Regions from separate parts of the Herminiimonas sp. GW821-FHT09C12 genome, predicted to be linked through region 3. Evidence: predicted binding sites of a transcription regulator. Region 3 holds the regulator's gene; each other region holds the start of a gene.

Region 1 (2,273 bases), 630 kb from region 3:
TCAGTTCGTATTCGGCTATCAATGGTCCGCAGGCTTGCCAGTCACGGGTCCATTTGGGCAAAAGCTTGGTATTTTCCCAGAGCGAGCCTGCACTCTCGTAAAACTCTTCTACATTGTGATGACCCAGCAGTTGCGCCAAGTGCCGCTCCTTGGCGACGCAACTGCGGAAATATTCTTCGTCGCTCATACGCATGGCTAGCCCCTTTTATTCTCATGTGCTGAAACGATACGGCCGTCGCGCTCGATAGAACTGAGCACGCTGTCAGTCATATCGTGTGTGACGCATATAAATACAGGCTGGGTGCGCCTTTATTTCTTCAACTGCGCTTCCAGAGCTGCGACTTGGGCTTCCAGTGTTTCAAGCTTGGCACGAGTGTTGGCCAATACTTGCGCCTGCACGTCGAATTCTTCCCGCGTTACCAGATCCAGTTTGGAAAATCCCTGGCTCATCATCGCCTTTACATTTTTTTCAATGTCCTTGGCTGGTGAGTTTTCCAGAGCCTGATTGATCTTGTCTTGCATATCAGTAAAGAAATTTGGCTTTTCCATCATATCCTCGAAATAAAGTGGTTATTTAGCACCATAAAGGTGCAATTGAGATTTGTGCGTGCTATAAAAGTGCGTATCGGGGCATATGCAAACAAGAAATATACGATCCGATAACTGTAAATGGTAAAAATGATAATACATCTAGTCTAAAAAAGGCTGGCATGAGTCCTGCTAAATAGGAATCGAAGATAACCAACGTTTGGTTTCTACATTCAACTTTAAAGGGAAGATCATGAAAAAACTGATTATTGCGGTTGCTGTGATGGGTGCATTCGCTGGTGGCGTGGCACACGCTCAAGAAGCTACACCAGAACATTCGTTCACTGGTAATTTTTCTGTAGTAAGCGACTATCGTTTCCGCGGCATTTCGCAAACCTTTAAACAACCAGCTGCTCAAGGTGGTTTCGACTACGCTCATTCTAGCGGTTTCTATGTCGGTAACTGGAACTCGAACGTCCACGATACAGCAATTAACGGCGGCTCTATTGAGATGGACTTCTACGGTGGCTACAAATTTGACATCGCGCCTGATTTGACTGGTGATGTCGGTGTTCTGTACTACTACTACCCAGGCGCGTTAAGCACTGCTTCTGGTAAAAAATACAATACGACAGAGCTGTATGCTGCCGGTACCTACAAATGGTTCACTTTGAAATATAGCAGCACAGTTTCCGATTTCTTCGGCGCTCCTGATACAAAAGGTTCGGGCTATGTTGAATTGAATGCAGCATTTGAAGTCGCTGATAAAACCACATTGGGTTTCCACGTTGGTCACCAAAAAGTACGTCATAACAGTGCGTCGGACTATACAGACTACAAAGTTTCCATCGCTCGTGATTTCGGCTTTGCGACCATTGGCTTAGCCGTCGTTGGTACTGATATTGATGGCGACCTTCCACTTGCTAATGCAAGCGGCAAAGTGAAAAAGACCGCTGGCACAACCGGTGTATTGTCGATCTCCAAAGCTTTCTAATTTAAAAATAACGTAAGAGGTTCCAATGAAACTGATTACCGCCATTATCAAGCCCTTCAAGCTGGATGAAGTGCGCGAAGCCTTGTCTGCGATCGGTGTGCAAGGCATTACCGTAACTGAAGTCAAAGGCTTCGGTCGCCAAAAAGGCCATACAGAGCTGTATCGTGGTGCTGAGTATGTGGTCGACTTTCTGCCTAAGACAAAAATCGAAGCTGCTGTCGATGATGCGATCGTTGATCGTGCCATCGAAGCAATCGAAACTGCGGCAAGAACCGGCAAAATAGGCGACGGCAAAATTTTCGTCTATGACTTGCAACAAGTCGTCCGCATCCGCACCGGCGAAACCGGTAAAGAAGCACTTTAAGGGGAATGAGATGAGTATGAAGAAAATGTTCACAAGTGCCCTTGCAACTGGTGCTTTGTTACTGGCGGTTGGATTTGCCGCACCAGCGATTGCTGAAGATGCTGCACCTGCAGCAGCGCCGGCTGCTGAAGCAGTGGTCGTTGTTACAGAAAAAGCAGTCGTAGAAGCTCCTGCAGCAGCGCCAGCCGCAGCGGCACCTGCTGCACCGGCCGCGCCGGAAGCAGTATTGAACACTGGTGATACTTCCTGGATGTTGACATCAACGATGCTGGTTATCTTGATGACGATCCCTGGTCTCGCCTTGTTCTACGGCGGCTTGGGTCGCTCGAAAAACATGTTGTCCGTGTTGATGCAGGTCTTCGTGATTTTCTCGACGATCACCATCCT
Region 2 (2,273 bases), on a different contig from region 3:
GCGCGCCGGTTTTTAAAAAACCGAACCAGAGAACTGCACCAGGTATCACGTAGGCGTAAGCGGAGGCTATACCTATTCTTTGCATACCCAGCACCATGATGATGCCGGCTGTGGCAATGATGAATCCGCTGTAATCCAGTCCGCCGGAATAAAAGACCGCGATGATCAGGACCGCGACAATGTCGTCGATGATCGCGAGTGCCAGCAGGAAGACGCGTACATTCGATGGAATCGAGCGTCCCAACAGTGCCAGTACACCGACGGCAAATGCAATATCAGTGGCTGTCGGTACCGCCCAACCATTTGCTTGTTCACCGCCTGGATTAAGTCCGAAGTAAATCAGTGCCGGTACCACGACGCCACCTACGGCGGCAGATAACGGCAGGGCAGCCAGACGCATATTGGCCAAGGCACCTTCATGGATCTCGCGACGGATTTCCATGCCGACGACCAGAAAAAACACAGTCATCAAGCCATCGTTGATCAGGAAGTGCAGCGTTTCGGAGATGGTCCAGCTACCAATAGAGAATGAAACCGAGGTATGCCAGAAGTGATGGTAACCATCGGCGTAGGAAGAGTTGGCCCAGATTAGTGCGGCGGCGGCGGCGATCAGCAGCACGACGCCACTGAAGGCTTCGATGTGCAGGAATTTTTCCAGGGTGGCAAAAGCGCGTTCGGCAAGAAGTTGCGCGCGCGGTGGGGTAGAGCCTTGTTCTAGGTTTGGCTTCATGAGTCGTCAGTATCCCCGCGTGGCGGCCCGACCAACGCGTTGCCTGTCCGCTGCGGTATGCAGCGCAAACACCCAACAAAAATTTTACACTAGCAACTACTTGTAGGCAATTTAACTAAGGCCGTAAGTAGCGGTTAAATGGCAAATTTGCACCAATTTGGATCGTAAATGAGATTACCTCATAAAAATGCTTTTATTTGGTGCGATGTGATTAATTCGCACGTATTTGGTGCGTATGATTTTGTAATTATATAAACAGAAAAATCGTGGTGTGCCATCTATTGGCTATGGCGCTCCGTTGCAGTGCGGCTAAGCGAATTTTTGAAAGATGGTGGCATGGAATCTGCTATCATTTCGGGCGAGTTATGGACACATGCTGTTAGTACACGCACGTCTCACAACCCATTTACTAATTCTGTATTACTTTGCTCAAATTTTAGGAGATTCGCATGGCAATGACGGCAGCAGAGGTCTTGAAGATGGTGAAAGACAACGAAGTTAAATTCGTTGATTTTCGCTTTGCTGACACACGCGGTAAAGAACAGCACGTCACTGTGCCAGTTTCGCATTTCGACATGGACAAATTTGAATCCGGTCATGCGTTTGACGGTTCTTCTATCGCTGGCTGGAAAGGTATCGAATCATCCGACATGTTGTTGATGCCGGATCCGAACACCGCAAATATCGACCCATTCTTCGAAGAAACCACACTGTTCATGCAGTGCGACGTGATCGAACCATCGGACGGCAAAGGCTACGATCGTGACCCACGTTCGATCGCTAAACGCGCAGAAGCGTATTTGAAATCCTCCGGTTTGGGCGACACCGCTTACTTCGGTCCAGAACCAGAATTCTTCATTTTCGACAGCATCCGCTGGAAAATCGGCATGGACGGCTGCTTCGTCAAGATCGATTCGGAAGAAGCATCGTGGAGCACCGGCGAGAAGCTTGAAGGCGGCAACACAGGTCACCGTCCTACAGTTAAAGGCGGCTACTTCCCAGTGCCACCAGTCGACAGCTTCCAAGACATGCGTTCGGAAATGTGCTTGATCCTGGAATCCCTCGGCATTCCAGTTGAAGTACATCACCACGAAGTGGCTGGCGCTGGTCAAAACGAAATTGGCAGCAAATTCTCGACTCTGGTTGAGCGCGCTGACTGGACCCAGAACCTGAAATACGTTGTTTGGAACGTGGCGCATACCTACGGCAAAACAGCGACTTTCATGCCTAAACCTATCGTTGGCGACAACGGTTCGGGCATGCACGTGCATCAATCGGTTTGGAAAGACGGCAAAAACTTGTTCGCTGGCGACGGCTATGCAGGCTTGTCCGATTTCGCTCTGTACTACATCGGCGGCATCATCAAACATGCTAAAGCATTGAACGCGATCACCAACCCAGGTACCAACTCGTACAAACGTTTGGTTCCAGGCTTTGAAGCTCCGGTCAAATTGGCTTACTCGGCACGTAACCGTTCCGCTTCGATCCGTATTCCACACGTATCGAATCCTAAAGGTCGCCGCGTTGAAGCGCGTTTCCCAGA
Region 3 (2,273 bases):
CTATTCATAAACGCGCTCTGCTCGGCTTGTCCTATCTGCCACAGGAAGCATCGGTGTTCCGCAAGTTGAGCGTAGAAGACAATATTCGCGCCGTACTTGAATTACAGCGCGTCAATGGCAAAGCATTAAACAGCTCGCAAATTGAAGAACGACTCGACACACTGCTGGCCGATCTGCAAATTGAAAAGCTGCGCGAAAATCAAGCACTCTCCTTATCTGGTGGTGAGCGTCGTCGCGTCGAAATCGCACGCGCACTCGCAACCAATCCGCGCTTCGTGTTGCTTGATGAACCGTTTGCCGGTGTCGATCCAATTGCCGTGATTGAAATTCAACGCATCGTGCGCTTCCTGAAGGAACGTGGCATCGGCGTACTTATCACCGATCACAATGTGCGCGAAACGCTGGGTATCTGCGATCGCGCTTACATCATCAACCAGGGCGCAGTATTGGCCAGTGGACGACCTGACGACATCATTGCCAACGAATCGGTGCGTCGCGTCTACCTGGGCGAACACTTCCGCATGTAAGCGCGGAAGAGAAAAAAGTCTATGAAGCAATCCCTGCAATTACGAGTCTCGCAACATCTGGCCTTAACGCCACAACTGCAACAATCGATACGCTTGTTGCAGTTGTCGACTCTTGAATTGCATCAGGAACTGGAACAAATCCTGGCTGACAATCCGATGCTGGAACGTACCGATGATCCTCTCGATCATGCGATACGCTTGCTGGCTGATGGTGCCATCGGTGCAAACGGAACCACACCTGAAGGCGCCAGCGTCGAAGCCAACGCGCAAACACCAGAGAGTGAAACAACATTCGACGCACCCGATTTGCCGGAAGCTTCCAGTGCTGAAAGCGAATGGAGCTTTGACGATGTCGCACGCACCTCCAAGGCACCGGAAGATGACGATGCCCGTCCGCAACTGGAAGCGCACGAGACCACACTGCGCGAACACTTGCTGGAACAGATGCGCGTCACCGTGCGCGAACGACGTGACCGCGCCTTGCTCGAACTCATCATCGATGCATTAAACGACAACGGCTACCTGGAAGAAGAGCTGGAAGAAATTCATGCTCGTCTGCCGGAAGAACTCGAAATCGAACTGGAAGAATTGCAGATCGCCTTGAATCTGCTGCAAAGCTTCGACCCAGCCGGCGTCGGTGCGCGCAATGCTTCTGAATGTCTTGCATTGCAAATCAAGCGTTTCCCGAAAGTAGCGATGGTGACACGTCGCATGGCACTCGCCATTGTGGAAAACCATCTCCCCCTATTTGCTCAACGCGACTTCAACAAGCTACGCAAGGCGCTCGATTGTGACGACGAAGATCTGCGCGAAGCACAAGTCATCATCAAGCAATGCAATCCGCATCCAGGCTCCATCTTCGCCACCGATACATCGGATTATGTTGTGCCGGACGTCATCGTCAAACGCACCCGCAATGGCTGGCAAGTCATGCTCAATCACGACGTCATGCCACGCCTGCGCGTTAATAGCATGTATGCCAACATTTTGAAGCAAAGCAAGGGCGAAGGGTCGCTTGGTTCCCAGCTGCAAGAGGCTAAATGGCTGATCAAAAACATGCGCCAACGCTTCGACACCATCCTTCGTGTCGCACAGGCAATTGTAGAGCGGCAAAAAAACTTTTTTTCACATGGTGCAGTTGCCATGCGACCGCTTGTTTTACGTGAAATAGCTGATACACTGGGTTTACACGAGAGTACTATTTCACGTGTAACCACCCAGAAGTACATGCTCACCCCACACGGGATGTTCGAATTGAAATATTTTTTCGGCAGCCATGTCGCAACAGAAGCTGGTGGCGAAGCGTCATCAACTGCGATACGGGCACTGATCAAACAATTGATAGGAGCCGAAGACCCGAAAATTCCATTCTCTGATAGCAAGATTGCCGACATGCTGGCAGAACAAGGCATGGTGGTAGCAAGACGGACCGTCGCAAAATATCGTGAAGCCTTGAAGATTCCACCGGTCAATCTGCGCAAGTCGTTGTAGATATCGTCCTTAATAGTTTTTTGTTGTTATACGTTGCTGTGTTCAGCGTAGTCAGATAACAAGACGCGCACGAACCTCCAGTGATCTGCCATAGGAGCACTGTATGAATCTCACAATCAGTGGACATCACCTCGAATTAACCCCCGCCATCCGCGAATATGTACAAGGTAAATTGGAGCGCATCAAACGTCATTTTGATCACGTTATCGATATCGCAGTCATCCTGACTGTAGACAATCTTCCCGAAAAAGAAAA

Evidence for each region. Region 3 encodes sigma-54, which starts transcription at its own class of promoters, with help from an activator protein. Its sites were predicted from a motif close to TGGCANGNAANCTGCTTT; they were not measured.
Region 1: a site for sigma-54 is predicted at 707-724, ahead of AC07N2_RS03030 (TorF family putative porin). Genes of this name have one in related genera too.
Region 2: a site for sigma-54 is predicted at 1,063-1,080, ahead of glnA (type I glutamate--ammonia ligase). Genes of this name have one in related genera too.

Annotation. Positions count from the first base shown of each region.
Region 1 is NZ_JBWKPC010000001.1:644,995-647,267, reverse strand. Features, by position in the region: gene AC07N2_RS03040 (aminoacyl-tRNA synthetase) at 1-193, opposite strand, end outside; gene AC07N2_RS03035 (accessory factor UbiK family protein) at 310-549, opposite strand; gene AC07N2_RS03030 (TorF family putative porin) at 782-1,522, shown strand; gene AC07N2_RS03025 (P-II family nitrogen regulator) at 1,548-1,886, shown strand; gene AC07N2_RS03020 (ammonium transporter) at 1,903-2,273, shown strand, end outside.
Region 2 is NZ_JBWKPC010000002.1:149,660-151,932, forward strand. Features, by position in the region: gene nhaA (Na+/H+ antiporter NhaA) at 1-730, opposite strand, end outside; gene glnA (type I glutamate--ammonia ligase) at 1,180-2,273, shown strand, end outside.
Region 3 is NZ_JBWKPC010000001.1:1,270,644-1,272,916, reverse strand. Features, by position in the region: gene lptB (LPS export ABC transporter ATP-binding protein) at 1-527, shown strand, start outside; gene AC07N2_RS06045 (RNA polymerase factor sigma-54) at 549-2,018, shown strand; gene hpf (ribosome hibernation-promoting factor, HPF/YfiA family) at 2,122-2,273, shown strand, end outside.